Regions from separate parts of the Bacillus luti genome, predicted to be linked through region 1. Evidence: a T-box and tRNA genes for the amino acid it is inferred to sense, from the RefSeq annotation. Region 1 holds a T-box; the other regions hold tRNA genes.
What was found. The T-box of region 1 lies ahead of leuS (leucine--tRNA ligase). A T-box ahead of a tRNA ligase gene usually reads a tRNA of that ligase, here a tRNA-Leu.
Positions count from the first base shown of each region.

Region 2: it has a tRNA-Leu gene. The T-box ahead of leuS (leucine--tRNA ligase) is inferred to sense a tRNA for this amino acid. The anticodon was not compared.
Region 3: it has a tRNA-Leu gene. The T-box ahead of leuS (leucine--tRNA ligase) is inferred to sense a tRNA for this amino acid. The anticodon was not compared.

Region 1 covers NZ_CP040336.1:636,578-648,773, reverse strand. Annotated here, with positions in the region: gene EUC40_RS03350 (homoserine O-acetyltransferase family protein) at 1-182, opposite strand, end outside; gene EUC40_RS03345 (spore germination protein) at 335-2,539, shown strand; gene EUC40_RS03340 (spore germination protein) at 2,556-3,650, shown strand; gene gerHC (spore germination protein GerHC) at 3,626-4,705, shown strand; gene EUC40_RS03330 (hypothetical protein) at 4,796-4,981, shown strand; gene EUC40_RS03325 (pyrophosphohydrolase domain-containing protein) at 5,079-5,501, shown strand; gene EUC40_RS03320 (hypothetical protein) at 5,546-6,553, opposite strand; gene EUC40_RS03315 (GNAT family N-acetyltransferase) at 6,703-7,131, shown strand; gene leuS (leucine--tRNA ligase) at 7,159-9,567, opposite strand; T-box leader at 9,633-9,852, opposite strand; gene EUC40_RS03305 (MDR family MFS transporter) at 10,040-11,233, opposite strand; gene EUC40_RS03300 (cation:proton antiporter) at 11,472-12,196, opposite strand, start outside.
Region 2 covers NZ_CP040336.1:4,864,998-4,877,193, reverse strand. Annotated here, with positions in the region: gene EUC40_RS24545 (Tex family protein) at 1-1,398, shown strand, start outside; gene cmpA (cortex morphogenetic protein CmpA) at 1,460-1,573, opposite strand; gene EUC40_RS24535 (SprT family protein) at 1,775-2,239, shown strand; tRNA gene EUC40_RS24530 (tRNA-Asn) at 2,354-2,428, shown strand; tRNA gene EUC40_RS24525 (tRNA-Ser) at 2,432-2,522, shown strand; tRNA gene EUC40_RS24520 (tRNA-Glu) at 2,531-2,605, shown strand; tRNA gene EUC40_RS24515 (tRNA-Val) at 2,610-2,685, shown strand; tRNA gene EUC40_RS24510 (tRNA-Met) at 2,710-2,786, shown strand; tRNA gene EUC40_RS24505 (tRNA-Asp) at 2,789-2,864, shown strand; tRNA gene EUC40_RS24500 (tRNA-Gln) at 2,952-3,026, shown strand; tRNA gene EUC40_RS24495 (tRNA-Lys) at 3,032-3,104, shown strand; tRNA gene EUC40_RS24490 (tRNA-Leu) at 3,121-3,203, shown strand; tRNA gene EUC40_RS24485 (tRNA-Arg) at 3,302-3,378, shown strand; tRNA gene EUC40_RS24480 (tRNA-Pro) at 3,383-3,459, shown strand; tRNA gene EUC40_RS24475 (tRNA-Gly) at 3,461-3,531, shown strand; rRNA gene EUC40_RS24470 (16S ribosomal RNA) at 3,609-5,160, shown strand; rRNA gene EUC40_RS24465 (23S ribosomal RNA) at 5,307-8,228, shown strand; rRNA gene rrf (5S ribosomal RNA) at 8,279-8,394, shown strand; tRNA gene EUC40_RS24455 (tRNA-Met) at 8,407-8,483, shown strand; tRNA gene EUC40_RS24450 (tRNA-Asp) at 8,486-8,561, shown strand; gene tsaE (tRNA (adenosine(37)-N6)-threonylcarbamoyltransferase complex ATPase subunit type 1 TsaE) at 8,736-9,209, shown strand; gene tsaB (tRNA (adenosine(37)-N6)-threonylcarbamoyltransferase complex dimerization subunit type 1 TsaB) at 9,190-9,882, shown strand; gene rimI (ribosomal protein S18-alanine N-acetyltransferase) at 9,896-10,339, shown strand; gene tsaD (tRNA (adenosine(37)-N6)-threonylcarbamoyltransferase complex transferase subunit TsaD) at 10,339-11,355, shown strand; gene EUC40_RS24425 (ABC-F family ATP-binding cassette domain-containing protein) at 11,821-12,196, opposite strand, start outside.
Region 3 covers NZ_CP040336.1:4,379,648-4,386,911, reverse strand. Annotated here, with positions in the region: rRNA gene EUC40_RS22330 (23S ribosomal RNA) at 1-1,114, shown strand, start outside; rRNA gene rrf (5S ribosomal RNA) at 1,216-1,331, shown strand; tRNA gene EUC40_RS22320 (tRNA-Val) at 1,336-1,411, shown strand; tRNA gene EUC40_RS22315 (tRNA-Tyr) at 1,420-1,503, shown strand; tRNA gene EUC40_RS22310 (tRNA-Gln) at 1,515-1,589, shown strand; tRNA gene EUC40_RS22305 (tRNA-Lys) at 1,594-1,669, shown strand; tRNA gene EUC40_RS22300 (tRNA-Leu) at 1,684-1,764, shown strand; tRNA gene EUC40_RS22295 (tRNA-Gly) at 1,794-1,868, shown strand; tRNA gene EUC40_RS22290 (tRNA-Leu) at 1,885-1,973, shown strand; tRNA gene EUC40_RS22285 (tRNA-Arg) at 1,977-2,050, shown strand; tRNA gene EUC40_RS22280 (tRNA-Pro) at 2,061-2,134, shown strand; tRNA gene EUC40_RS22275 (tRNA-Ala) at 2,150-2,222, shown strand; tRNA gene EUC40_RS22270 (tRNA-Ser) at 2,243-2,335, shown strand; tRNA gene EUC40_RS22265 (tRNA-Ser) at 2,393-2,485, shown strand; tRNA gene EUC40_RS22260 (tRNA-Met) at 2,508-2,584, shown strand; tRNA gene EUC40_RS22255 (tRNA-Asp) at 2,588-2,663, shown strand; tRNA gene EUC40_RS22250 (tRNA-Phe) at 2,672-2,747, shown strand; tRNA gene EUC40_RS22245 (tRNA-Thr) at 2,757-2,829, shown strand; tRNA gene EUC40_RS22240 (tRNA-Trp) at 2,836-2,906, shown strand; tRNA gene EUC40_RS22235 (tRNA-Ile) at 2,917-2,993, shown strand; tRNA gene EUC40_RS22230 (tRNA-Asn) at 3,001-3,075, shown strand; tRNA gene EUC40_RS22225 (tRNA-Glu) at 3,077-3,148, shown strand; gene EUC40_RS22220 (CBS domain-containing protein) at 3,279-3,698, shown strand; gene EUC40_RS22215 (DUF3965 domain-containing protein) at 4,168-5,319, shown strand; gene EUC40_RS22210 (hypothetical protein) at 5,561-5,893, opposite strand; gene EUC40_RS22205 (SH3 domain-containing protein) at 5,899-7,059, opposite strand.

The DNA.
Region 1 (12,196 bases):
TTCTCTGTATATTTTCCCGCCGCGTGACTTGTTGCACTAAAATAATGACAAACCAAAATTGCATTTGATCTTTCTCTATTTAAAGTACCATACGTCTCATATCCCATTTGGACAGGCATTACCCTACCATTTTCAAACGTAAACTCTTTTAAAATAAACTTCTCCTTTTTTACAATTTGCACAGATTCGCCCTCTTCCCGCTATAGTATGAACTGCCTACTAAAGGATTGTTTCTATGCAAACCAATCTCCTTCTTCTTTTCATAAATAAATGAATAATATACAAAATTAGCCACAAAATAGCACTATATTACACAATCAAAGAGGGCATACATATGATTTGGAATTGGTTACGTAAGAAAAAAAAATCAAAAACAAACGAAACAGATAACGAGGAGCAGCAATCTAACAAACAAGAGGATACTAACAAAGAGCAGACTAAAAGTATGAAACATAATAAAAATAACAATGAAGAACAAAAAAAAGAGGAACAAAAAGATCCTTCCCAGGATAAAAAACAAAACGGCTCTTCTCAAGAGAAACAGCAAAATTCTAAACAAGACGATTCTTCTCAAGAGAAACAGCAAAATTCTAAACAAGACGATTCTTCTCAAGAGAAACAGCAAAACTCTAAACAAGATGATTCTTCTCAAGAGAAACAGCAAAACTCTAAACAAGATGATTCTTCTCAAGAGAAACAGCAAAACTCTAAACAAGATGATTCTTCTCAAGAGAAACAGCAAAACTCTAAACAAGATGATTCTTCTCAAGAGAAACAGCAAAACTCTAAACAAGATGATTCTTCTCAAGAGAAACAGCAAAACTCTAAACAAGATGATTCTTCTCAAGAGAAACAGCAAAACTCTAAACAAGACGATTCTTCTCAAGAGAAACAGCAAAACTCTAAACAAGATGATTCTTCTCAAGAGAAACAGCAAAATTCTAAACAAGACGATTCTTCTCAAGAGAAACAGCAAAACTCTAAACAGGGCAATTCTTCTCAAGAGAAGCAGCAAAACTCTAAGCAGAACGATTCGCAAAGCCCTGGAAGTAATAGTATTTATGATTTTACAAAACCAGAAAAAGACCGTATCCATTCTCTACAAAATTTAATAGAGAAGCTGAAAAAGTCTAGTGATTTTGTTAATTACCATACATCTGAAGATGAAACGATGCCTTATTGGATTTCTTACTATCGTCCTTCACTTGATGGTGAGAAATTGCAAAAATACTTAATGCCTACTCTTTTGGAACGACCTAACGCTACACTAGAAGAGCTAAAAGAAAATATTCCAATGAGCGGCATTACAATTACGAATGATTTACAAAAAATTGAGGACATGGTTTTAAAGGGGCATGCGATTGTCCAAGTAAATCAACAAGATCAAAAGTGTATGCTTGCAAATATTGCAATTGATAATTATCGTGCACCTACTCCTCCATTAAATGAATCGACTGTTATTGGTCCGCAAGAGGGATTCGTAGAGGATATTGATACAAATATTAATTTAGTTCGAAAACGCCTTCCAGTTTTAGATTTACAAACAAAGGAAATGATCATCGGAGAGTTTTCAAAAACAAAAGTTGTCATGATGTATTTAGATAACCTCGCTGAAAAAGATAATATTGATTTTCTAGAGGAATCTTTACGCGCTCTTGAATATGATCAAATTAATGATAGTGCTTATATACAAGAATTGATGGGAGAAAAGTCAATTTTCCCTCTCTATATCAATACAGAACGTACTGATAGAGTTACAAAAGCACTAATTGATGGAAAAATCGCTATTTTTGTGGATGGTTCGCCAAGTATTTTACTAACACCTGTATCATATTTCGATTTCTTTATTTCACCAGAAGACTATAACGTCTCTTGGTTATACGCTACATTTTCAAGAATTTTACGGCTAATCGCTGTTTTATTCTCAATTTGCGCAACACCATTATATGTTGCCACTTTAAACTATCACTACGAATTAATTCCTAGTGACCTACTTGAAACGTTGATTTTATCAAGAGCACAAGTACCGTTTCCACCTTTAATTGAAGCGCTCTTCTTAGAACTTGCCATCGATTTATTAAGAGAAGCTGGCGCGAGGTTACCGATGAAAGTTGGTCAAACGCTCGGTATTGTAGGCGGTATCGTAATCGGGCAAGCATCTGTACAAGCTGGTTTAACGAGTAACATTTTATTAATTATCGTTGCCTTATCAGCGCTCGCATCCTTTATTACGCCTATTTATAAAATGGGTAATGCGGTTCGGCTGCTACGTTTCCCGTTTCTCATATTTGCCGAAATAGGAGGACTTTTCGGGATTTCTCTTGGATTTATCTTTTTATTTACCCATCTATTTAGACTGACTTCCTTACGCAAGCCGTACGCTTTGTTTTATCCGACAAGACAACAATCCGTTAAAGATTCTTGGATTCGTTTCCCTTTAACAATGATTGACACAAGAGATGTACAAGCAAGACCACAACATGTAAAAAAAGCAGCGAAAGGAATTTCAACAAAACATAGATCCGATTTTGATGATTAAGGAATGAGGTGCATTGATGAGTAAAGTTCAAGAAAAATATCAAATATCTCCTATCTTTATTTTCTTCTTAATTCACAGTGCACAGTTTGGCGCCGGAGTTCTCGGATTCGCTCGCATTATTGCAAAAGCCGCTGGATATGACGCCTGGATGGGAGTTCTAATTATAGGAGTTTGTATCCATATTCTTATATGGATGATGTATTTTTTATTAAAAGAAACAAACGGAAACTTAATTGATTTACATCGACAAACATTTGGAAAATGGCTAGGAAATGGCATTAGTATCATCTTTATGACTTATTTTTTAATCGTCAGTATTTCCGTCATTCGGACATACGTTGAAATTATTCAAGTATGGATGTTTCCTACCGCTTCCACTTGGATGCTAACTCTCTTTTTATGCTTAGTTAGCTACTACATTATTTCTTCTGGATTTCGTGTCATTACTGGTATTTGCGTCATTTCAGTTGGCGGTACATTAGGATATTTATTGCTTAGCCTATTCGTTTTGAAATACTCACATTGGGATAATTTACTCCCTGTGTTCACACATTCCTTTTCAGATATTTTAAAAGCCGCCAATCTGTCAATCTACAGTATGACAGGCTTTGAAATTTATCTCATGGCTTATCCCTTTGTAAAAAAACCTATACAATCTCATAAATTCGCTCAATACGGGGCGCTATTTTCAAATCTTCTATATTTGTTTAGTACCCTTTTAGCCTTTGCGTTTTTTAGTGAGAAACAATTATTAAAAACGATTTGGTCACAACTTTCTATGACCCAGGTAATCCAATTACCATTCATTGAAAGACTAGAATATATTGCAATTTCCGCTTATGCACTCGTTATTGTTACGAGTTTTATCCTTCCGTTATGGGCGGCAACGAGAGGAACTCATGAAATATTTCGCGTAAAACAAAGAGGTGTCCTAATCGCTTTCATCCTTATCACCCTCATTGTTTCACAGCTTTTAACAACCAGACATGACATTAATACTTTTATTAGTAATTCTGGAAAAGCTAGTTTTTGGCTCATGTATGTATACATCCCTATCCTATTTATTATTGTGTGGGTGAAAAGAAAATGGAAAAAATCAAAAGCAAATTAATACTTATTTCTTGTATAACATTCTTTAGTCTAACTGGATGTTTACAAAAAAATATTATCGACGATGTGCAACTTATTCAAGGAACCGTTTTTGATGTAGCAAAAGATAATAAAGTAAAAGTGACATTCGTTTGTCCCATTCAGAAAAAAGGAAATAAAGTTCAAGTTTTTGAAGGAACTGCAAATGCGGTAAAACAAGTAAAAGCAGACTCATCTTTAGAGTCTTCTCAACCTTTTGCTAGCGGACAAATGCGTGTCGCCCTATATACGATAAGACTTGCCAAAACAGGAATGTCTACTTCATTCGATACATTACTTCGAGATGTGAATATAGGGAACGCTTTATATGTTGCTTTATTAGAGGGGAATGGTACTGAACTTTTAAAAGGAAAATATACAACTTCATACAACGTTGCAATTTATATGAAAAAGTTGCTAGAACATAATATGGAAACCGGTCCTTTACCAACGGATAATCTACATGTAGGGGCGTTCCGTTATTATCAAGAAGGGCAAGACTACTATATTCCCATTCTAAAGAAGCATGGTGATAAAATAAAAATCACCGGAATTGGTCTTTTTAAAAAGGATAAATATATCGGTAAAATTGCGCAAAAAGATATGTTCATATTTAAAGGACTATTAGAGAAACATAAATTAGATTCACATGAATTTAAAACAGATTCTGCATACGTAATGATTAATAATATTCGTTCTGTTCCAACTTACGATATAAAGATTAAAAATGGAAAGCCTTCTTTTTTCATTCACGTTCATCTTGATGCACGTATTCAAGAACTATCGAAACAAATTAACTTAGAAAATAACAAGAACACAAAAAACATTGAAAAAGATGTCCAAAAACAATTAGATAAACAAGCTGCTAAATTAATTAAGCAGTTTAAATCTTTAGACGTCGATCCCCTCGGGCTAGGAGCAAAATATAAACATCATTATCGCCCATTCAAACTAGAAGAATGGAGACGAATGTACAAAGATGTTCCAATTAATATAAAATACACCGTGAATATTACAAATTCTGGTGTAATTGAATGAGAAATGATTGAACTCCTCTCTCCAGCATGATACAACGGAAAGAGGAGTTTTTATTTTAGATAGAGAGAGAAGATATTTATGGGGGAGCTTATGTCTAAAAAATTAGTAAAGCCTATTTTGAATGGTATTTTATTTCTCGGCGTCTTTTTATTTGCTCATACATACTTAAAAAATGTTTCCTTCACACGTTATTTACTTGTCGTTATACCAATGCTACTTGTTGGTATGTTCGGCATCGACCTTATTTTATCCATTTTAATAAAAAAAGAAGAATAACAAGCGAACATCTTATTTCTATAAGATGTTCTTTTCATTTCATAATCACCTTATGTTACAATGAAATTCGGCACTAAGCGAGAAAGGATGAAACAACATGACCAACGAAAAAGGTTTAGATAAAGGATACGAACTTGTTGCGAAAATGCATGAAGTATTCGGGCATCCTGTGACAAATACCCCAACAAAATTAGCGGAAGAGCGCGCAAAAATTCGTGCTAGCTTTATGCAAGAAGAGCTAGAAGAATTTCTAGAAGCAACGACTGTTGAAGATCAATACGATGCACTTATTGACCTTATTTACTTTGCATTCGGAACGTTTGCAGAAATGGGTGTACGTCCAGATAAAGGATTTGAAATTGTAAACAACGCTAACATGGCAAAGCTATTCCCTGATGGGAAACCTCGCTTCCGTGAAGGAGACGGCAAAATTCTAAAGCCAGAAGGCTGGCAAGCACCAGAACCACAACTTCGTGCTGAAATCGAACGTCAACGCCAAGAAGCGGAAAAAAACTGCTAGGATTACCTAGCAGTTTTTTATTATGTCTTTTTTTCTGCAGCTCATTAATGACCCACGTGCCCCGCGTGTCCTGCTGCCCCACCAATGCTAGCTGCCCCTGCAGCTGCTCCTGCCGCTCCTGCTCCAATTCCACCTGTCCAAGGCGAAGATTGTTGCTGTTGTTGATATTGTTGGTATTGTTGATGCTGTTGACCGTGTTGACCTTGGTGACCGTGTTGACCGTGTTGACCTTGGTGACCATGTTGACCTTGGTGACCATGTTGACCATGTTGACCTTGGTGGCCTTGGTGACCATGTTGGCCTTGATGACCGTGATGGCCTTGGTGACCGTGATGCCCTTGATGACCGTGATGGCCTTGGTGACCGTGATGCCCTTGATGAGTTTGATAAAGAACAGCTTGTGGATGTATGTGGTGGTGTCCTTGGTAATGTACTTGTTGTTGATGATGGCCGTGTTGACCTTGATGGTGGTGCCCATGATGACCGTGTTGACCTTGGTGATGGTGATGACCATGATGGCCATGTTGACCTTGGTGATGATGATGACCATGATGGCCATGTTGACCTTGGTGATGATGGTGTCCATGATGACCTTGGTGGCCTTGATGGTGGTGATGTCCATGATGGCCATGAACAACCTGTGGAAACCCACCTACTCCACCTGCTACAACACCTATTCCAGGTACAGGAAATCCTGTTTGTACGCCTCCGACGAAAGATGGAAACGTAGTTGGCATACCTACAGGCACGCCCCCTTGTGCGCCTCCTACTAATGTCGGAATTCCTGTTTGTGCTCCAGCTACTGATGTTGGAAACCCTCCTGTTACTGTAGGCATTCCAACCCCTGATGTCGAAAATCCTCCCATTAATGTAGGCATTCCAGTTTGCATGCCAGCTACCGATGTTGGAAATCCTCCTGCTGCTCCACCCATCCAGCTCGGAATTCCACCGTATCCTTGTTGGTCAGCTCCTCCCATTAACATCATTTGTTCATAACTACCCGATCCACCTCCGAAGAAGCCATGTGGTGCATTATTGTCCATCCCTTTCATTCCTTTCACCTCTTCTACTCAATTTAGCCTACCTTTTTTATCATATTTCTTATAGAAGAATAGGTGTTTGTCTGTATTGGAATTCCGCTTCTTTTTCTTCATTTATGATAAAATTAATTAACTGAATATTTTTCTGGGGGGTATTTCTATTGAAGGACATAACAAAAGCTTCTATCCATGATTTAGATTCAATCGTACATATAGATATTGATGTAATCGGAGATAATAGTAGACGAAATTATATTAAGCACACTATTGATGAGGGCCGATGCGTCATCGTAAAAGAAGATAATTCTATTTCGGGTTTTCTAACATACGATACAAATTTCTTTGATTGTACTTTCCTCTCATTAATCATTGTTTCGCCAGCAAAAAGAAGGCGCGGCTATGCAAGCTCGTTAATCTCATATATGTTAAGTCATTCTCCTACTCAAAAAATCTTTTCTTCAACGAACGAATCAAATGAAAGTATGCAAAAAGTTTTTAGTGCGAACGGTTTTATACGTAGTGGAATAATTGAAAATTTAGACGAAGGTGATCCAGAGATTATTTTCTACACAAAAAAGCTCAGAGTATAAATACTCTGAGCTTTTATTTAGAATGAATTAGTTTGCAACAACGTTAACAAGTTTTCCAGGAACAACAATTACTTTACGAACTGTTTTCCCTTCAATTTGGTCTTGAATTGCTTCAAGTGCAAGTTGTTCCATTTCTTCTTTTGATGCGTCTTTACTCATTGTTAGTTTTGCGCGAACTTTACCCATAACTTGAACAACGATTTCAACTTCATCTTCTACAAGTTTAGACTCATCAAATGTTGGCCAGCTTGCATATGTGATTGTTTCATTGTATCCAAGTTTGCTCCATAGCTCTTCCCCAATGTGAGGTGCAACCGGTGCAATCATTTTTACGAAACCTTCTACATATTCTTTCGGAAGTGTTTCAGCTTTGTATGCATCGTTGATGAATACCATCATTTGAGAAATCGCTGTGTTAAAGCGAAGCTCTGCATAGTCTTCTGTTACTTTCTTCACTGTTTGATGGTAAGCTTTTTCAAGCTCTTTGTTTGGTGCATCAGTAATTTTCTCACTTAATTCACCGTTATCTTGAACGAATAGGCGCCATACGCGGTCTAGGAAACGACGAGCTCCGTCAAGACCATTTTCAGACCAAGCAATTGAAGCGTCTAATGGTCCCATGAACATTTCGTATAGACGAAGTGTATCTGCACCGTGGCTTGCTACGATATCATCAGGGTTTACAACGTTACCTTTTGATTTACTCATTTTCTCGTTGTTTTCACCTAGAATCATACCTTGGTTGAATAATTGTTGGAACGGTTCTTTCGTTGGAACCACACCGATATCGTATAATACTTTATGCCAGAAACGAGCATATAGTAAGTGAAGTACAGCATGCTCTGCTCCGCCGATATAAATATCAACTGGAAGCCATTGTTTTACTTTTTCAGGATCTACAAGTGCTTCGCTGTTGTTTGGATCGATGTAACGTAGGTAATACCAGCAGCTACCAGCCCATTGTGGCATTGTGTTCGTTTCACGACGACCTTTTTTACCAGTCTCAGGATCTACAACATTTACCCACTCTTCAATGTTAGCAAGTGGTGATTCACCTGTACCTGAAGGACGGATGTTTTCTGTTTTCGGAAGAACTAATGGTAATTCTTCTTCTTTCACAGCTGTCATTGTACCATCTTCCCAGTGAATTACTGGAATTGGCTCACCCCAGTAACGTTGACGGCTGAATAACCAGTCACGTAGACGGTACGTTACTTTTTGATTTCCTGCGCTCGTTACTTCAAGCCATTCAATCATTTTTGCGATTGCTTCTTCTTTATTTAAACCATCAAGGAATGCTGAGTTTACGTGCGCACCATCACCTGTGTATGCTTCTTTCGTAATGTCTCCGCCTTTTACAACTTCTTTCATCGGAAGATTGAACGTTGATGCGAATTCATAGTCACGCTCATCATGAGCTGGAACTGCCATTACAGCACCTGTTCCGTAAGTTGCAAGAACATAGTCAGCGATCCAGATTGGTAATTTCTCACCATTTACTGGGTTAACTGCGTAAGCACCAGTGAATACACCAGTTTTCTCTTTCGCAAGTTCTGTACGCTCTAGATCACTCTTCATTTTAACAGAGTTAATGTAAGCTTCTACAGCTTCTTTTTGCTCTGCTGTTGTAATGTCAGCAACAAGCGCATGCTCTGGAGCAAGTACACAGTAGCTCGCACCAAATAGTGTATCCGGACGCGTTGTGAAAACTGTGAATTTCTCGTCTGTACCATCGATGTTGAAGTGTACTTCTGCACCTTCAGAACGACCGATCCAGTTACGTTGCATATCTTTTAAGCTTTCTGGCCAATCAAGCTCATCTAGATCTTCTAATAGACGATCTCCGTAAGCTGTAATTTTTAACATCCACTGTCTCATCGGACGACGTTCAACTGGATGTCCACCGCGCTCACTCTTACCGTCAATGATTTCTTCGTTTGCAAGTACTGTACCAAGTGCTGGGCACCAGTTTACAGGTACTTCATCAACGTAAGCTAAGCCTTTTTCAAATAGTTGCAGGAAGATCCATTGTGTCCACTTGTAGTAGTTTGGATCTGTTGTATTTACTTCACGGTCCCAATCGTAAGAGAAACCTAATGATTTAATTTGGTTACGGAACGTATTAATATTATGCTCTGTAAATTCAGCTGGGCTGTTTCCAGTATCAAGTGCATATTGCTCTGCTGGAAGACCGAATGCATCCCATCCCATTGGATGAAGAACGTTATATCCTTGCATACGCTTCATACGAGATAAAATATCTGTCGCTGTATAACCTTCTGGATGTCCTACGTGTAGACCTGCACCTGATGGATATGGGAACATATCTAGTGCATAAAATTTTGGTTTTTCTGTCTCATCTGGCGTACGGAATGTTTTATTCTCTTCCCAGTACCCTTGCCACTTCTTCTCAATGTCTTGATGATTAAAGCTCATGAGATACCCTCCTTGAAATTCTATTTATTTTCACCGCCCAAAATACAAAAAACCTCTCATCCCTAGAAAGGGACGAGAGGTTATAGATTCCCGCGGTACCACCCTAAATTAATGTACAAATATACATTCGCTTAGATCCGTAACGTGGATTAACGGCAATTGCTACTATTAGTTTCACAACTGCAACTCAAAGGCGAGTTCATAACGAAACGTGGATTGACTTGCACCGACCGTCAACTCTCTAAACCAGCTTCTATTACTACTACTCCTTCTCACTGTTATTACAAATATGAGTTAATGTGAACTACCCTCCACTTAGTATCTCTAAAGAGCTTACTTAAAGCGGGGCTTCTCGGTTAATCGTTACTATTAATAACTAACGAATTCGTCTTTAGACAGCCGAGCCATCTCCCTTGTTCCAAAGGTTGTTTTATTTAAATATATTCTAAAACATGTTACATGTTCCGTCAAACTAAACTGCAATTTTTTCTTCAACTGTTTCTTCTACTTTTACTCGTTTATCATAAATGCTCGTTGCAATAAGCGCTACTACAAGCATTACCATGATTGCTATAAACAATACTTCCATATTGTATAAATCAACAATCGCTCCGCCAACGACTGGTCCGAACATTTTCCCTACAGTCGCCGCACTATTTACAACCCCTTGATAAAACCCTAACTTATCTTTTGGCGCAAGTATATTCGCAATCGTTGGAACTGCTGGCCATACGAATAACTCACCAATTGTTAATGTTACCATCGCAACGAGGAACATCGTAAATTGCTGCGCTTGACTTAACACAACGAATGACGCCGCAAAAATGACGATTCCAATCATAATTTGTTGTTTTAAAGAACGCTTCATCCAGCGAATTAACATACTAACTAACGGCTGCGCACAAACAATCATCGCTCCATTTATCGTCCATAATAGACTATAGTGGCGAAGGCTAATATTCAGCTCCTGCATATGTGTCGCAATCGCTCCCTGCCATTGTACGTATGTAACCCAGCATAAAGCATATGCTACACACACAATAAGAAGTGCTTTGAATCCTGGTGTAAGTGACCAGCCTTTTTCCGTTTCGACTTCTTTTTGCACTCCTGGCTCTTTTTTGTCTTCCATACCACGGAAGCCAATAAAAGCAATTAAGAAGAAAACAAAGTACAAAATAAAGTTCGCTAAGAAAATATAATCAAAACGATACGATGCAACTAATCCACCACACGCTGTTCCGATCGCAATACCAACGTTTTGTCCAACATACATCGCATTAAATGCCCGTCTTCCGCCCTCTGGCCAAACCGTACCAACCATCGCATACATCGATGGGAAGACCATTCCAGAACCGAATCCGATTAACGCTAGCCATACAACATATAACGGCCAACCGTGGAAGAACACGAGACCTAAAATCGATACGAGTGTAATCACAATCCCTACTAGAATTGATTTATAACCGCCCCATTTATCAAATAAAACACCGCCGAGCAAGTTTCCGATTACTCCAGTAAGCGAGTTGATCATTAATACCATTCCGGCCACAGATAAAGATTTCCCTAGGTGATCATGCAAATAAATTGTATTAAAAGGCCATAAAAAAGAAGCACCCGTGACATTAATAATCATCCCAGCTACTAATAGCCATACTTTCCTTGGCATAGTCTCCCCTCCTATTCTATTTTTTTCGTTCATCTATAACAGTAAAATTGTAGTCGTTTTTAAATAGGAAGGCAACTGATTAATAGTTGATGAAATTCAGATAATGGTTTGTTGGTAAATGAAATTATATTGATTGCTGCTTAAAAATATATCGACTTACCAACAAGAAATGACATCAGTAACGATATATAAATAAGAGGAGACTGCATGAATTTCATGCAGTCTCCTCTTATTTATATTATCCAACTTCTTTTTCTCTTTTCCCACGTTCTTTAGCGCTCCATTTAAACATTTTATCTAGCAAGGTATATATTCTTCCAGACTCCTTCGTTAATAAAGGTCCTAATGATGCTAATATTAAAACGTACAGTGCAGAGAACGGTTTAATCGTTGCCATTAAGCCACCCGCAATGCCAATATTCGCGACAATAATAGAGAATTCCCCGCGCGATACGAGAGTTAATCCAATGTTTGTGGAAGCTTTATGTGATAATCCGGCTTTACGTCCGGCAAGCATTCCCGCGGTAAAATTACCGATGAGCGTAATAAGAACTGCTCCCAACGCCAACCACACTGCTCCACCAAGTGAAAACGGATCTATACTTAAACCGAAGCTGAAAAAGAATATGGCTCCAAAGAAATCACGAAATGGAACGACGAGATGCTCAATACGATCACTATGCTCTGTTTCAGAAAAGACGAGTCCTAACAATAACGCTCCAATCGCCTCAGCAACATGAATTGTTTCTGAAAATCCTGCTACAAAGAATAAAATAGCGAATATTACGATAATAAAAATTTCATTTGACGAAATATCTAATATTTTATTTAAGAACGGCGTAGCTTTTCTAGCGATTACAAAGAATAGCAGCATATACCCTACTGCGATTAACACCGATGTAAGAGCACCTACAAATGATGTTGCACCACCGAGTACTAACCCTGAAACGACTGACAAATATA
Region 2 (12,196 bases), 970 kb from region 1:
GTAATTCGTGATAACGAGTCTAAAAGTGCACATTATGTACAATTAGCGATTGAAGATAGCTATAAACGATTAATTCAATCTTCAATTGAAAGAGAGATTCGAAAAGAATTAACAGAAACAGCTGAGGAACAAGCGATACATATTTTCTCTGAGAATTTACGTAACTTACTATTACAACCTCCTATGAAAGGGAAAGTGGTGTTAGCTGTAGACCCTGCATATAGAACGGGTTGTAAATTAGCTGTAGTAGATGATACAGGGAAGGTTCTACATATTGGTGTTATTTATCCCCATCCGCCAGTTCGTAAATATGAAGCTGCAAAAGCGGAAGTTCTTTCTATTATAGATAAATATGAAGTTGAAATGATTGCGATTGGGAATGGTACAGCTTCTAGAGAATCAGAAGAATTTATAGTTGATGTATTACAAAATGTGAAACGAGAAGTCTTCTATATTATTGTGAACGAAGCTGGTGCGAGTGTGTATTCGGCTTCTGATTTAGCCCGTGAGGAATTCCCGGATTTACAGGTTGAAGAAAGAAGTGCGGTTTCTATCGGTAGACGTCTGCAAGATCCGCTTGCTGAACTTGTGAAGATTGATCCTAAATCAGTTGGGGTTGGACAGTACCAACATGATGTATCTCAAAAGAGATTGAATGAATCATTAACATTTGTAGTTGAGACGGCAGTTAACCAAGTTGGTGTTAATGTAAATACGGCTTCAGTTGCATTATTACAATATGTTTCTGGTTTATCGAAAACTGTTGCGAAAAATATTGTGGCAAAGAGAGAAGAAGATGGGAAATTTACGAAACGCACGGAATTAAAGAAAATCCCGCGCTTAGGTGCAAAGACGTACGAACAATGTATAGGTTTCTTACGTATATTAGAAGGGGCGAATCCATTAGATCGAACAGGAATTCATCCAGAACAATATAAAAATGTTGAATTGTTATTGAAGAGTTTAGGTTTATCAAAAGATGATGTAGGACAATTGCATTTACAAAAGAGCTTAGAAGAAGTAGAGATTTCTAAGTTGTCTCAAGAAACGGGAGTTGGGGAACCGACATTAGTGGATATTATAGATGCGCTTATTAGTCCAGAGCGAGACATGAGAGATGAGTTGCCTAAACCACTTCTGAAAAAAGGGATTTTGAAATTAGAAGATTTAAAACGTGGTATGGAACTAGAAGGAACCGTTCGTAACGTTGTTGATTTTGGTGCTTTTGTTGATGTTGGTGTAAAGCAAGATGGTTTAGTACATATTTCTAAGCTAAGTACACAATATGTGAAGCATCCGTTAGATATTGTATCTGTCGGGCAAATTGTAAAGGTATGGGTCGATGATATTGATACAAAAAAAGGTCGTGTCGCATTATCCATGTTGCCGATTGAATAATAAGAGAAGAGAGCAGATGAAACTGCTCTTTTTTTTATTGGGTAAGAAGTATAATGGATTATTAGCTTTGATGGATTTTGCTATAATAAAACCAGCATTCATTTAGTAATTTAATTTGATACCGGTTTTTTTCGAAATATGCACGTTGCATCTGTTTTTTTAGCCATGTGGGCATAGGAATCCCTCCTTGTTTAATCCTACTCTCAAAAATCTTCCCTTTTCGCTAAGGTACTATTGATGAGAGGTTGGTGAGTGGATTTCTATTCATATTGTATTGTTAGAAACCACGCTTCTTGAATGAGGATGGGTATATGTACTATTTAATATATGTATAAGAAGGGAGAAAAGTGTAAAAATATTTTTTTGTTTAGGAGGAATGAGAATGGATGAGCGAGAAATCCAACAGCTAGTAGAGGAAGTGTCGTTAAGATACTTTGGTATGCCGTTCTTACATAAAGCGATGTTTAATAATAGATTACGTACAACTGGTGGGCGTTATCTGTTGAAGAGCCACAATATCGAACTGAATTATCAATATTATAAAATGTATGGTAAAGAAGAGTTAGTCGGGATTGTTAAACATGAACTTTGTCATTATCACTTACATATTGCAGGAAGAGGGTATAAGCACCGGGATAGAGATTTTCGTGAATTGTTAAAAGAAGTCGGTGCACCACGTTTTTGTAAACGAATGATTAATGAAGAGAAGGAACAGAAGGTTTATGTGTATGAATGTGTGGAGTGCTCATTTCAATATGTAAGGAGACGTCAAATAAATACAAAAAGATATGTCTGTGGAAAATGTAAAGGGAAACTAATTCTGATAAAGAAAACATCTTGACAGTGAAAACGCAATCCAGTATATTATAAACATGTCACGTTTGTACAAGATGTTGTGAAAAAACTTCTTGACTTACGATGATAAGTTTTATAAGATACAAATTGTCTTTATTATTCCGCAGTAGCTCAGTGGTAGAGCTATCGGCTGTTAACCGATCGGTCGTAGGTTCGAGTCCTACCTGCGGAGCCATACAGAGAAGTACCCAAGTGGCTCAAGGGGCTCCCCTGCTAAGGGAGTAGATCGCTAACGCGGTGCGAGGGTTCGAATCCCTTCTTCTCTGCCATTCATATTGGCCCGTTGGTCAAGTGGTTAAGACACCGCCCTTTCACGGCGGTAACACGGGTTCGAATCCCGTACGGGTCACCACTTCGGAGGATTAGCTCAGCTGGGAGAGCACCTGCCTTACAAGCAGGGGGTCGGCGGTTCGATCCCGTCATCCTCCACCATATAAAATATATAAGTGATATCATCGCGGGGTGGAGCAGCACGGTAGCTCGTCGGGCTCATAACCCGAAGGTCGCAGGTTCAAATCCTGTCCCCGCAACCAATGGTCCCGTGGTGTAGTGGTTAACATGCCTGCCTGTCACGCAGGAGATCGCCGGTTCGACCCCGGTCGGGACCGCCATTTTAACTTCTGCTAATTGGCAGTTGTTTTTTATTGGTCATTATGGTACAATAACATTTGTCTTTGAAAAGAAGATAATTATTTCGATGGGCTATAGCCAAGCGGTAAGGCAACGGACTTTGACTCCGTCATGCGCTGGTTCGAATCCAGCTAGCCCAGCCATTTACGAGCCATTAGCTCAGTTGGTAGAGCATCTGACTTTTAATCAGAGGGTCGAAGGTTCGAGTCCTTCATGGCTCACTTTTGTTTTTTCCGCGCGGTCGTGGCGGAACGGCAGACGCGCTAGGTTGAGGGCCTAGTGGGGGAAACCCCGTGGAGGTTCAAGTCCTCTCGGCCGCATCAAAAAATCTTTTTAAAAAAGTACTTGCATTTAAAAATGTAGTATGATAAGATAATTGAGTCGCCAAAATACAACGACGAAAAAACATCATGAATAAGCGCCCGTAGCTCAATTGGATAGAGCGTTTGACTACGGATCAAGAGGTTAGGGGTTCGACTCCTCTCGGGCGCGCCAATTACGGGAAGTGGCTCAGCTTGGTAGAGCACCTGGTTTGGGACCAGGGGGTCGCAGGTTCAAATCCTGTCTTCCCGACCACGCGGGTGTAGTTTAGTGGTAAAACAAGAGCCTTCCAAGCTCTGGTCGAGAGTTCGATTCTCTTCACCCGCTTTTAGTTCTTTGAAAACTGAACGAAACAAACAACGTGAAACGTCAATTTTTATTTTTAGATGCTAGACAAACTAACTTTATTGGAGAGTTTGATCCTGGCTCAGGATGAACGCTGGCGGCGTGCCTAATACATGCAAGTCGAGCGAATGGATTAAGAGCTTGCTCTTATGAAGTTAGCGGCGGACGGGTGAGTAACACGTGGGTAACCTGCCCATAAGACTGGGATAACTCCGGGAAACCGGGGCTAATACCGGATAACATTTTGAACTGCATGGTTCGAAATTGAAAGGCGGCTTCGGCTGTCACTTATGGATGGACCCGCGTCGCATTAGCTAGTTGGTGAGGTAACGGCTCACCAAGGCAACGATGCGTAGCCGACCTGAGAGGGTGATCGGCCACACTGGGACTGAGACACGGCCCAGACTCCTACGGGAGGCAGCAGTAGGGAATCTTCCGCAATGGACGAAAGTCTGACGGAGCAACGCCGCGTGAGTGATGAAGGCTTTCGGGTCGTAAAACTCTGTTGTTAGGGAAGAACAAGTGCTAGTTGAATAAGCTGGCACCTTGACGGTACCTAACCAGAAAGCCACGGCTAACTACGTGCCAGCAGCCGCGGTAATACGTAGGTGGCAAGCGTTATCCGGAATTATTGGGCGTAAAGCGCGCGCAGGTGGTTTCTTAAGTCTGATGTGAAAGCCCACGGCTCAACCGTGGAGGGTCATTGGAAACTGGGAGACTTGAGTGCAGAAGAGGAAAGTGGAATTCCATGTGTAGCGGTGAAATGCGTAGAGATATGGAGGAACACCAGTGGCGAAGGCGACTTTCTGGTCTGTAACTGACACTGAGGCGCGAAAGCGTGGGGAGCAAACAGGATTAGATACCCTGGTAGTCCACGCCGTAAACGATGAGTGCTAAGTGTTAGAGGGTTTCCGCCCTTTAGTGCTGAAGTTAACGCATTAAGCACTCCGCCTGGGGAGTACGGCCGCAAGGCTGAAACTCAAAGGAATTGACGGGGGCCCGCACAAGCGGTGGAGCATGTGGTTTAATTCGAAGCAACGCGAAGAACCTTACCAGGTCTTGACATCCTCTGAAAACCCTAGAGATAGGGCTTCTCCTTCGGGAGCAGAGTGACAGGTGGTGCATGGTTGTCGTCAGCTCGTGTCGTGAGATGTTGGGTTAAGTCCCGCAACGAGCGCAACCCTTGATCTTAGTTGCCATCATTAAGTTGGGCACTCTAAGGTGACTGCCGGTGACAAACCGGAGGAAGGTGGGGATGACGTCAAATCATCATGCCCCTTATGACCTGGGCTACACACGTGCTACAATGGACGGTACAAAGAGCTGCAAGACCGCGAGGTGGAGCTAATCTCATAAAACCGTTCTCAGTTCGGATTGTAGGCTGCAACTCGCCTACATGAAGCTGGAATCGCTAGTAATCGCGGATCAGCATGCCGCGGTGAATACGTTCCCGGGCCTTGTACACACCGCCCGTCACACCACGAGAGTTTGTAACACCCGAAGTCGGTGGGGTAACCTTTTTGGAGCCAGCCGCCTAAGGTGGGACAGATGATTGGGGTGAAGTCGTAACAAGGTAGCCGTATCGGAAGGTGCGGCTGGATCACCTCCTTTCTATGGAGAATTGATGAACGCTGTTCATCAATATAAGTTTCCGTGTTTCGTTTTGTTCAGTTTTGAGAGAACTATCTCTCATATATAAATGTATGTTCTTTGAAAACTAGATAACAGTGTAGCTCATATTTTTTAATTTTTAGTTTGGTTAAGTTAGAAAGGGCGCACGGTGGATGCCTTGACACTAGGAGTCGATGAAGGACGGGACTAACGCCGATATGCTTCGGGGAGCTGTAAGTAAGCTTTGATCCGAAGATTTCCGAATGGGGAAACCCACCATACGTAATGGTATGGTATCCTTATCTGAATACATAGGGTAAGGAAGACAGACCCAGGGAACTGAAACATCTAAGTACCTGGAGGAAGAGAAAGCAAATGCGATTTCCTGAGTAGCGGCGAGCGAAACGGAACATAGCCCAAACCAAGAGGCTTGCCTCTTGGGGTTGTAGGACATTCTATACGGAGTTACAAAGGAATGAGGTAGACGAAGCGACCTGGAAAGGTCCGTCGTAGAGGGTAACAACCCCGTAGTCGAAACTTCATTCTCTCTTGAATGTATCCTGAGTACGGCGGAACACGTGAAATTCCGTCGGAATCTGGGAGGACCATCTCCCAAGGCTAAATACTCCCTAGTGATCGATAGTGAACCAGTACCGTGAGGGAAAGGTGAAAAGCACCCCGGAAGGGGAGTGAAAGAGATCCTGAAACCGTGTGCCTACAAATAGTCAGAGCCCGTTAATGGGTGATGGCGTGCCTTTTGTAGAATGAACCGGCGAGTTACGATCCCGTGCAAGGTTAAGCTGAAGAGGCGGAGCCGCAGCGAAAGCGAGTCTGAATAGGGCGTTTAGTACGTGGTCGTAGACCCGAAACCAGGTGATCTACCCATGTCCAGGGTGAAGTTCAGGTAACACTGAATGGAGGCCCGAACCCACGCACGTTGAAAAGTGCGGGGATGAGGTGTGGGTAGCGGAGAAATTCCAATCGAACCTGGAGATAGCTGGTTCTCCCCGAAATAGCTTTAGGGCTAGCCTTAAGTTTAAGAGTCTTGGAGGTAGAGCACTGATTGGACTAGGGGTCCTCATCGGATTACCGAATTCAGTCAAACTCCGAATGCCAACGACTTATACTTAGGAGTCAGACTGCGAGTGATAAGATCCGTAGTCAAAAGGGAAACAGCCCAGACCGCCAGCTAAGGTCCCAAAGTGTGTATTAAGTGGAAAAGGATGTGGAGTTGCTTAGACAACTAGGATGTTGGCTTAGAAGCAGCCACCATTTAAAGAGTGCGTAATAGCTCACTAGTCGAGTGACTCTGCGCCGAAAATGTACCGGGGCTAAATACACCACCGAAGCTGCGGATTGATACCAATGGTATCAGTGGTAGGGGAGCGTTCTAAGGACAGTGAAGTCAGACCGTAAGGACTGGTGGAGTGCTTAGAAGTGAGAATGCCGGTATGAGTAGCGAAAGACGGGTGAGAATCCCGTCCACCGAATGCCTAAGGTTTCCTGAGGAAGGCTCGTCCGCTCAGGGTTAGTCAGGACCTAAGCCGAGGCCGACAGGCGTAGGCGATGGACAACAGGTTGATATTCCTGTACCACCTCTTTATCGTTTGAGCAATGGAGGGACGCAGAAGGATAGAAGAAGCGTGCGATTGGTTGTGCACGTCCAAGCAGTTAGGCTGATAAGTAGGCAAATCCGCTTATCGTGAAGGCTGAGCTGTGATGGGGAAGCTCCTCATGGAGCGAAGTCTTTGATTCCCCGCTGCCAAGAAAAGCTTCTAGCGAGATAAAAGGTGCCTGTACCGCAAACCGACACAGGTAGGCGAGGAGAGAATCCTAAGGTGTGCGAGAGAACTCTGGTTAAGGAACTCGGCAAAATGACCCCGTAACTTCGGGAGAAGGGGTGCTTTCTTAACGGAAAGCCGCAGTGAATAGGCCCAAGCGACTGTTTAGCAAAAACACAGCTCTCTGCGAAGCCGTAAGGCGAAGTATAGGGGGTGACACCTGCCCGGTGCTGGAAGGTTAAGGAGAGGGGTTAGCGTAAGCGAAGCTCTGAACTGAAGCCCCAGTAAACGGCGGCCGTAACTATAACGGTCCTAAGGTAGCGAAATTCCTTGTCGGGTAAGTTCCGACCCGCACGAAAGGTGTAACGATTTGGGCACTGTCTCAACCAGAGACTCGGTGAAATTATAGTACCTGTGAAGATGCAGGTTACCCGCGACAGGACGGAAAGACCCCGTGGAGCTTTACTGTAGCCTGATATTGAATTTTGGTACAGTTTGTACAGGATAGGCGGGAGCCATTGAAACCGGAGCGCTAGCTTCGGTGGAGGCGCTGGTGGGATACCGCCCTGACTGTATTGAAATTCTAACCTACGGGTCTTATCGACCCGGGAGACAGTGTCAGGTGGGCAGTTTGACTGGGGCGGTCGCCTCCTAAAGTGTAACGGAGGCGCCCAAAGGTTCCCTCAGAATGGTTGGAAATCATTCGTAGAGTGCAAAGGCATAAGGGAGCTTGACTGCGAGACCTACAAGTCGAGCAGGGACGAAAGTCGGGCTTAGTGATCCGGTGGTTCCGCATGGAAGGGCCATCGCTCAACGGATAAAAGCTACCCCGGGGATAACAGGCTTATCTCCCCCAAGAGTCCACATCGACGGGGAGGTTTGGCACCTCGATGTCGGCTCATCGCATCCTGGGGCTGTAGTCGGTCCCAAGGGTTGGGCTGTTCGCCCATTAAAGCGGTACGCGAGCTGGGTTCAGAACGTCGTGAGACAGTTCGGTCCCTATCCGTCGTGGGCGTAGGAAATTTGAGAGGAGCTGTCCTTAGTACGAGAGGACCGGGATGGACGCACCGCTGGTGTACCAGTTGTTCTGCCAAGGGCATAGCTGGGTAGCTATGTGCGGAAGGGATAAGTGCTGAAAGCATCTAAGCATGAAGCCCCCCTCAAGATGAGATTTCCCATAGCGTAAGCTAGTAAGATCCCTGAAAGATGATCAGGTTGATAGGTTCGAGGTGGAAGCATGGTGACATGTGGAGCTGACGAATACTAATAGATCGAGGACTTAACCATATAATATGTAGCAAATGTTATCTAGTTTTGAAGGAATATGCCTTCAATAGTTTGGTGATGATGGCAGAGAGGTCACACCCGTTCCCATACCGAACACGGAAGTTAAGCTCTCTAGCGCCGATGGTAGTTGGGACCTTGTCCCTGTGAGAGTAGGACGTCGCCAAGCTATTTATATCATCGCGGGGTGGAGCAGCACGGTAGCTCGTCGGGCTCATAACCCGAAGGTCGCAGGTTCAAATCCTGTCCCCGCAACCAATGGTCCCGTGGTGTAGTGGTTAACATGCCTGCCTGTCACGCAGGAGATCGCCGGTTCGACCCCGGTCGGGACCGCCATTTTATATAAAGAAAAGAACGAAACAAGTTGTTTCGTATTTTTTTATTTGTTTTAACAAAAAACTAATAAAGACAGTCAAACTATCCTTAGGACTACTCCTAAGGACTTTTTTATATATTTAAAACCTGTATAATAAAGAGCAGAGAACATTGTGAATAAAGTAGGTGAAGTCTGTGAGTAAATATGAAGTAAAAACAAAATCTTCTGAGGAAACACAAAGATTATCAGAAAGATTAGGTGAACTTGTAAAGGCACAAGATGTAATTATTTTAGAAGGAGATCTTGGAGCTGGCAAGACGACCTTTACAAAAGGGTTAGCAAAAGGTCTTGGAGTGAAAAGAGTTGTAAATAGTCCTACCTTTAATATTATTAAAGAATATAGAGGAAGATTACCGTTATATCATATGGACGTGTATCGTTTAGCGGAAAGTGAAGAGGACTTAGGTTTTGATGAGTATTTCTATGGTGAAGGAATCACAGTAGTAGAATGGGCTCATTTAATAGAAGCATATTTACCAAATGAAAAGTTACAAATTAGTTTATTCCATGCTGGAGATGACACGAGAAAAATTGTACTCGAGCCAATTGGAGATCGCTATATTAGATTATGTGAGGAGCTATTACAAGATGAAAGTACTAGCAATTGATACTTCAAATTACGTAATGGGTGTATCCCTTATTGAGGAAGGAAACGTGATTGGGGAAATCATTACAAATTTAACAAAAAACCATTCTGTACGTCTTATGCCAGCTGTGGAGCAACTATTAAAAGAATGTGGTGTAAAACCGAAAGAATTAACTAAAATTGTTGTAGCCGCCGGACCTGGTTCATATACAGGTGTTCGCATAGGGGTCACAGCCGCAAAAACATTAGCGTGGTCTCTTCAAATACCAATTGTAGGTGTATCAAGCTTAGAAGTAGTCGCTGCAAATGGAGCCAATTTTAATGGGTTAATCTGTCCTTTATTCGATGGAAGACGTGGACAAATTTATACGGGTTTATATACATATGAAGGAGAGAATTTGACTTCTATAGAAGAAGACCGAATCATCCTTATTGTAGACTGGTTGCAAATGTTAAAAGATACAGGAAAGCGTGTTTTATTTATTGGTAATGATGTTAAGTTGCATAAAGAAACCATCATAGAACATTTAGGTGATCAAGCTGTATTTGCTCCTTTCACTAAAAATAACCCAAGACCGAGTGAGCTAGCGTTCTTAGGATTACAAAAAGAAGAACAAGATGTACATTCATTTGTTCCTAGTTATCTTCGTTTAGCTGAAGCTGAAACAAAGTGGTTAGAAAGTCAAAATAAGTAGGAGCCTGCAGAGGATGGATATGATACTTAGAAAGATGAAACTCGATGATATCGCTCAAATTGTAGCTATTGAAGAAGCATCTTTTGCAACTCCTTGGACTGCAGATGCCTTTCGCCGTGAGTTAACGATGAATGAACATGCACATTATGTTGTGTTAGAAAAAGATGGTCGTGTAATTGGTTATTGTGGATTGTGGATAATTATTGATGAATCACATATAACAAACATAGCTATTTTGCCAGAATACAGAGGTCAAAAGCTAGGGGATGCTTTATTGAAAGAAGTTATTTCTGAAGCGAAAGATCTAGGGGTAAAAACGATGACACTTGAAGTACGTGTATCAAATGAAGTAGCAAAACAGTTATACAGAAAATACGGATTTCAAAATGGTGGAATTCGTAAACGATACTATGCAGACAATCAGGAAGATGGTCTCGTAATGTGGGTGAATATATAATGGAAAAAAATACGATTATACTTGGTATTGAAACAAGTTGTGATGAAACAGCAGTAGCGGTTGTTAAAAATGGAACGGAAATTATTGCGAATGTCGTTGCATCACAAATTGAAAGTCATAAACGTTTTGGCGGGGTTGTACCAGAGATTGCATCTCGTCATCATGTAGAAGAAATTACAGTTGTATTAGAAGAAGCTTTAAAAGAAGCAAATATCACATTTGATGATATTGATGCAATTGCTGTAACTGAAGGGCCTGGTTTAGTTGGAGCACTTCTAATTGGAGTAAATGCAGCGAAGGCGGTGGCCTTTGCGCATGATATTCCTCTAGTTGGTGTCCATCATATAGCTGGCCATATTTATGCGAATCGTTTAGTAAAAGAAGTTCAATTCCCTCTACTATCACTTGTTGTATCTGGTGGGCATACAGAGCTTGTTTATATGAAAGAACACGGTTCATTTGAAGTAATTGGTGAAACACGAGATGATGCAGCAGGAGAAGCATATGATAAAGTAGCTCGTACGTTATCTATGCCTTATCCAGGGGGGCCTCATATTGATCGTCTTGCACATGAAGGAGAGCCAACCATTGATTTACCACGTGCATGGCTAGAACCTGATTCATATGATTTCAGCTTTAGTGGATTGAAATCAGCAGTTATCAACACTGTGCATAACGCAAAACAACGCGGTATAGAAATTGCACCAGAAGATTTAGCAGCAAGTTTTCAGGAGAGTGTAATTGACGTACTAGTAACGAAAGCGTCTCGTGCAGCGGATGCATATAACGTAAAGCAAGTGCTTCTTGCTGGTGGAGTGGCCGCAAATAAAGGGCTTCGTGCACGTTTAGAAGCAGAATTTGCACAAAAAGAAAACATTGAGCTAATTATTCCGCCATTATTCTTATGCACAGATAATGCAGCAATGATTGCAGCGGCAGGTACAATTGCATATGAACAAGGAAAACGTGCGACATTAGCTTTAAATGCAAATCCAGGATTAGATATTGAAGCATAGTTATACACAAAATTAACCACAGCTTGTGGATAAAAGCCATATTATCTGTTGATAATGTGGCTTTTACTGTGTATATAAAATGTTAATAACTTTTTCTTGGGTTGTGGATAATGTGGAAAAGTTGTTTCTATGTTTATATATTAAAGGTGGATATGTGTATAACATTGTGGATAAACGGAATGAAGTCTGACCTTTGAATATATCCTTTTTCGGGAAATAAAATGATGGTGAATATCTGAAAAGATATTTCGAGATAATCTTCTTTTAATTTGCGAATTGGTACGGATGTCAAACTTTGTCGGTAAATCGATACTTGGTGTCGAATCGTTGATATAGTTCAAGTTACGATAGACATATTCAAAAAAATGTTTATGTACGATGAAGTTGATTTCTGCTAGAAAACAAAAAGGATGTCGCATAGTCAAAAATCTCGACTTATGAGACACCCTTCTTATTGAAATGCTTTTATAAATGTAGTTCTTCCCATTCTGCCATACAAGCTTCAAGTTGTTCTTGTAGTGTTTGTTTTTTAGTTGTAATTTCACTAGCCTTTTCATAATCAGCATATATTTCTGGTAAGCAAAGCTGATCTTCTAACGTAGCAATTTCTTCTTCAAATTCTACGATACTTTGTTCCAGTTCTTCAATTTTTCTAGTGCGTTGACGCTCTAGTTTTTTACGTTCTTTTTCTTCTAGATAATTTAACTTTTCTTGTGCAACGACCTTTTGAACAGGTACGTCATTTTCTTCCTGTTCAAGCTCTGCACGTTCAATCATTTCATTTTTCTTTTCAACGTAGTAATCGTAATCCCCTAAATACTCCTGTGCACCTTCTGTTGAT
Region 3 (7,264 bases), 1.5 Mb from region 1:
AACACAGCTCTCTGCGAAGCCGTAAGGCGAAGTATAGGGGGTGACACCTGCCCGGTGCTGGAAGGTTAAGGAGAGGGGTTAGCGTAAGCGAAGCTCTGAACTGAAGCCCCAGTAAACGGCGGCCGTAACTATAACGGTCCTAAGGTAGCGAAATTCCTTGTCGGGTAAGTTCCGACCCGCACGAAAGGTGTAACGATTTGGGCACTGTCTCAACCAGAGACTCGGTGAAATTATAGTACCTGTGAAGATGCAGGTTACCCGCGACAGGACGGAAAGACCCCGTGGAGCTTTACTGTAGCCTGATATTGAATTTTGGTACAGTTTGTACAGGATAGGCGGGAGCCATTGAAACCGGAGCGCTAGCTTCGGTGGAGGCGCTGGTGGGATACCGCCCTGACTGTATTGAAATTCTAACCTACGGGTCTTATCGACCCGGGAGACAGTGTCAGGTGGGCAGTTTGACTGGGGCGGTCGCCTCCTAAAGTGTAACGGAGGCGCCCAAAGGTTCCCTCAGAATGGTTGGAAATCATTCGTAGAGTGCAAAGGCATAAGGGAGCTTGACTGCGAGACCTACAAGTCGAGCAGGGACGAAAGTCGGGCTTAGTGATCCGGTGGTTCCGCATGGAAGGGCCATCGCTCAACGGATAAAAGCTACCCCGGGGATAACAGGCTTATCTCCCCCAAGAGTCCACATCGACGGGGAGGTTTGGCACCTCGATGTCGGCTCATCGCATCCTGGGGCTGTAGTCGGTCCCAAGGGTTGGGCTGTTCGCCCATTAAAGCGGTACGCGAGCTGGGTTCAGAACGTCGTGAGACAGTTCGGTCCCTATCCGTCGTGGGCGTAGGAAATTTGAGAGGAGCTGTCCTTAGTACGAGAGGACCGGGATGGACGCACCGCTGGTGTACCAGTTGTTCTGCCAAGGGCATAGCTGGGTAGCTATGTGCGGAAGGGATAAGTGCTGAAAGCATCTAAGCATGAAGCCCCCCTCAAGATGAGATTTCCCATAGCGTAAGCTAGTAAGATCCCTGAAAGATGATCAGGTTGATAGGTTCGAGGTGGAAGCATGGTGACATGTGGAGCTGACGAATACTAATAGATCGAGGACTTAACCATATAATATGAAGCAATGTTATCTAGTTTTGAAAGAATATAAAAAACTTGTTGACTTTAAAGGTTAAATAAGTTATAATGATTCTTGTCTTAAATGAATATAGTCTGGTAATGATGGCAGAGAGGTCACACCCGTTCCCATACCGAACACGGAAGTTAAGCTCTCTAGCGCCGATGGTAGTTGGGACCTTGTCCCTGTGAGAGTAGGACGTTGCCAGGCAAATGGAGGATTAGCTCAGCTGGGAGAGCACCTGCCTTACAAGCAGGGGGTCGGCGGTTCGATCCCGTCATCCTCCACCATATATGTCGGAGGGGTAGCGAAGTGGCTAAACGCGGCGGACTGTAAATCCGCTCCTTCGGGTTCGGCAGTTCGAATCTGCCCCCCTCCACCATTCTTAATTAATGGGCTATAGCCAAGCGGTAAGGCAACGGACTTTGACTCCGTCATGCGCTGGTTCGAATCCAGCTAGCCCAGCCATTAAGAGCCATTAGCTCAGTTGGTAGAGCATCTGACTTTTAATCAGAGGGTCGAAGGTTCGAGTCCTTCATGGCTCACCATTTTAATAAAATATGCGGGTGTGGCGGAATTGGCAGACGCACTAGACTTAGGATCTAGCGCCTTTGGCGTGGGGGTTCGACTCCCTTCACCCGCACTTTTAATAAAATAACTCAAACATGTCTTGCGGAAGTAGTTCAGTGGTAGAATACAACCTTGCCAAGGTTGGGGTCGCGGGTTCGAATCCCGTCTTCCGCTCCAATTTTCAATATGACATGCCGGGGTGGCGGAACAGGCAGACGCACAGGACTTAAAATCCTGCGGTGGGTGACCACCGTGCGGGTTCGACCCCCGCCCTCGGCACCATATGCGCCCGTAGCTCAATTGGATAGAGCGTTTGACTACGGATCAAGAGGTTAGGGGTTCGACTCCTCTCGGGCGCGCTTTTATTAACGGGAAGTGGCTCAGCTTGGTAGAGCACCTGGTTTGGGACCAGGGGGTCGCAGGTTCAAATCCTGTCTTCCCGATATTCCCAAAAACATGGGGCCTTAGCTCAGCTGGGAGAGCGCCTGCCTTGCACGCAGGAGGTCAGCGGTTCGATCCCGCTAGGCTCCACTTTATTTATTATATGTCTCGGAGGTATACCCAAGTTCGGCTGAAGGGATCGGTCTTGAAAACCGACAGGCGGTGAGAATCGCGCGGGGGTTCGAATCCCTCTACCTCCTCCATTTTCTTTTTAAATGGATTAGATACATGTAATAATAAAATATTTCTTTTTCCTTCATGGAGGTATACCCAAGTTCGGCTGAAGGGATCGGTCTTGAAAACCGACAGGCGGCGAGAGTCGCGCGGGGGTTCGAATCCCTCTACCTCCTCCATTTTTTTAAAATTTTATATTGTCGCGGGGTGGAGCAGCACGGTAGCTCGTCGGGCTCATAACCCGAAGGTCGCAGGTTCAAATCCTGTCCCCGCAACCAAATGGTCCCGTGGTGTAGTGGTTAACATGCCTGCCTGTCACGCAGGAGATCGCCGGTTCGACCCCGGTCGGGACCGCCATTTATGTTGGCTCGGTAGCTCAGTCGGTAGAGCAGAGGACTGAAAATCCTCGTGTCGGCGGTTCGATTCCGTCCCGAGCCACCATTTTTTTTTGCCGACTTAGCTCAATTGGTAGAGCAACTGACTTGTAATCAGTAGGTTGGGGGTTCAAGTCCTCTAGTCGGCATCATTTAGGGGCATAGTTTAAAGGTAGAACTGAGGTCTCCAAAACCTCCAGTGTGGGTTCGATTCCTACTGCCCCTGTAAAGTATATGGGCCTATAGCTCAGCTGGTTAGAGCGCACGCCTGATAAGCGTGAGGTCGATGGTTCGAGTCCATTTAGGCCCACCATATATATTCCGCAGTAGCTCAGTGGTAGAGCTATCGGCTGTTAACCGATCGGTCGTAGGTTCGAGTCCTACCTGCGGAGCCATGGCCCGTTGGTCAAGTGGTTAAGACACCGCCCTTTCACGGCGGTAACACGGGTTCGAATCCCGTACGGGTCATACAAAAAAGAGTCAGCAATATGCTGACTCTTTTTTATTATGTGCAATCCTCTTTTATCATCTTATTTTCCTGAAATAAATAAAGGGATTTAGGAAAAACTATGGTATGTATTAAAAGGAGGAGATAAAAATGACACGAGTTCGAGAATTTATGAGTACTCATATAGTACATTGTACACCGTTAGACAATGTATATGAGGCTGCTGTAAAGATGAAAGAAGAATCGGTTGGATTGATTCCTGTTGTTGAAAATGAACAAGTTGTTGGGCTTGTTACTGATCGAGATTTGGTTGTTCGAGGGATTGCAGAGAAGCATCCTGGGTCTAATAAAATTACAAATGTAATGACAACAAATATTGTTTCAGTTTCTCCAGATGATGCTATTGAAAAAGCTACAGAATTAATGGCACAATATCAAATTAGACGATTACCAGTAGTTGAGAATGGTCAATTAGTTGGGATGTTAGCACTAGGTGACTTAGCTATAAGAGAATCGACAGATGATCAAGCTGGATTTGCTTTAGGTGAAATCTCGGAGCATACAGAATAAAGTGAATCCTTAATGAATGGGGCCTTAATGCCCACAAATAGCAAGATAAATTATGTATGAAGAGCGGATACATCATTCTAGTATATATAGATTAAACTAATATGCTAGAGTGACGTATCTAGGGCATTATATAATAGGTATACAGTTAATATTTTCGACAGTTTTTTAAAATTTTTCATTCCTAATTTTTAATAAGAGAAAAAATGATATACTGATAGGTATAAGGGTTATGATAGATTTTGAATATAACAATATTAATTGGTAATGATGTAATAATGAATTAATATTTCCTATGTAGATAAAGTGAAACTTTAATCATTGTGGGGGCTATTCCAAAATGATTATGAGTTGAACCAATCGGGCTTTTACGGGCATTTATCTCCCAACTAAATTCATAGCATTCGCTGAATTTTGAGGTGGGAGTCTTACTTGGTCGCAAATAGCGGGATAAAAAGGGAAGGGGAATTATATGAAGGCTGTACAAGGCGATCCAAATTGGAATTTGGTTACAGATACATATATAGAACCAAATAATTTCGCTGAATTATTTTCTTTGCTTGTACCTTGTCACCCAAAAGGTGAAGGGAACGAGCGGACTATATTAGCGTGGAAAGAAAAAGAATTTTATAAAGAAGAAAATTTAGCGGCATTTATCGTATATGGAATAAATAAAGTGAAAAATTTACCGCAGTTTCATAAAGATGAAATTCCAACTTTAGTACGTATTCTTCGTTTATGCCAAGAGATTGGTTGGTATGAAGAGGCAAATACTTTTATGATAACTCAAGGGCTAGATGAATTTGTCCAAACTTCATTGGAATATGAAACATGGGATCTTTTGACGCAAGCGGTTGCTTTAAACTATTTAATTATTAAATACCGTATTGGTGAATTAACAGATAGGGATGTAGAAATTTGGGATAGAGTTAAATTTAATGAGGAATGTATAAAAGATTGTAAGCATTTATTATCTCATAAAGAAGTATTGGAATTTACATTCTTTTATATGTGTAAAAGAGCGAAGTTACTGTCAAAAGAGCAATTAAATAGTGATATGATGAGTCTAGCGATGTATTGTAATACTTTTGTTTATGATTTATATACACATGACTTATTACGAAAATATCGTAAGTGTACAGACTTCTTATCATATTATGGACCGAGTCAAGCGGTGTTAGCCTGTCAACGAGCTGTACTTGCTCAAATTTCCGATCGATTAGACCCATTAAAGACAACGCATGTAGATGATTATTTATATGTGATGAAAGAAATGATGGAGCATATGACGATAGGGGTAATGGACCGATATGGTCATTTTATCGGAAAGCTACTATCATATGTACCATTTTTTGAAATGATTCAAGTTCCGCAGCATGCATATTACTGTGAAGAATTACTGTATATTTGTAAGGGCATTGAATATAAGGAAGAGATATTACGCAATTATATATTTATACAATTACATGATTGTTTACCATCATTCTTTAAACTATTTCTTAAAAATAAGCGTTATGCAACTATTCATGATATTTTATTCTATTGGTGCGACGATGAACAAAGAATGAGCTTAGAGAAAAAATATAATCTGAGTTTTATTTATGAAAAATATGCTTGTGGATAAACAGTACTGTTTATATGAAAAATTAATATAAATTAAAAAGGATCTCAAGTTTATGTGAGATCCTTTTTTTGTTAGTAAAACAAGGAGAAAGTAATTAAGATGAGAAATAACATTCCATAAAGGAGAAGTTGTGCAGTATAACTTCCTTGTATACCGAAAAAAGTATTCATTTTTTCATATAAATTCAATATATATTTCATTGGAGTATCTTTGAAAGATTGGTACACAGTGTCTCCTCTTTCTAAGCTTCTTGTTCATGTTTTTTATTATTAGGGACATTCACGTATCTAGCTATGAATAATAAAATAGCCATAAAAAATACAGGAAATACGGTAGATAAATACAAACCGTTACTAATTACATTTGTTATAAGGGCACTTAATAGAAAAAGAGCGTTATAAATGTGTGCAATTTTTTGTTTTAGTTGCACTTGGAATGATTCCATCATAATTTCTAAAGTAACAAAAGCAATGATAATAGATAAAAATACAGTGTTTGTATTATAAATGATTAAACAACAGATTAAGCCTAAAAAGGCCAAGTATTCAATTAAGAGAGGTATATTGCGTGGCATACAATTTACCTAACTAAATATGGCAGTGGATTGACTGCATTTGTTTTTTCAAAATTCCATTCTCCATTGTGTAACTCAAAGTGGAGATGTTGTCCGTATGAATGCCCTGTATTTCCCATATGACCTAATAGTTGTCCAGTTTGTACTTGATCACCGGCTTGTACAGTGCGATCTTTCATATGAGCATAAACTGTTGTATATAATTTCCCATTAATTTGATGGGCGATGAACACGACATTACCATAACTAGCCGAATAATAAGACTTCACAACTTTACCTGCAGCGGCAGCTTGAATGGATACGTTCCCTTGAGCTGCAATATCTATACCATAATGCATTTGTTCCCAGCGCATATCAAAGGTTGAGCTAACTCTTCCTTGAGCAGGGAATTTGAAAGCTGCTGGAATGGATGAAGGTTGAGCGGTTTTAGCTTGTGATTGCGGTTGGTTTTGTACTACATAGTGTTTTGCCACATATCCGTACCCTGTACCAAAACGAATTTTATACCAAGTTCCTACAGTTTCTACTACTTGCACTTGTGTACCATTTTGTAATGAACCAAGTAGAGAACTACTTGTACTAGCATTACTACGTACATTGAGTTTTGGTGTTGCAACTGTGTACTTCGTATTATTTTGAACTGTAATTCCTTTTACTAAAGGTTGTGAGCCATTAGATATGAATGCTTTTTGTACATAACCTGTTTGACCATTATGTAAAATCTTATACCATTCACCTTGTTCTTCTTGAATGGTAACGAACTTTCCATTCGGTAATACATCTAAAATTGAAGATTCTAGATTAGGTTCAGAGCGAACGTTTAATGCATTAGCATTGACGATGTATTGATTATTAGATTGAAGTTTGTTTTTTAGTAGAATAGTATCTTTTTGCACGTAACCTACTTTATTATTAACAGATACTTTATACCAATCATTCGTTTTTTCAAGTATGTTCACTTTCGTATTAAAGCGGATTTTATCAATAGATACGCTATTTATATTGTCTTCTTTATGTAAAGTTGCTTGATCCACTTTGACATATCCAGTTTTAACATTAGATAATTGTTCAGCATTTGCTTTTTGTACATTTGTTTCTCCCATAGAAGGTAGTAAAGAAGCAATTGCGACAGTAGTTGCTGTTAGAGCAGTAGCTTTCATATTCATATAATAGAGACCTCCTCTAGTTGTATAGTTGTAATTTTATTATAGTATAAAGATATAATATAGTGGGTTTATTCACATAAATGTAATATGAAATCAATATAAAAATAAATTTTTTGAGAATAATTATTTCTTTTTATCCAATTAATTAGGATATTGATTTTGAAAATAAAATATAAGTGTTGTATAGCTTTGTTATTTTGTTGAC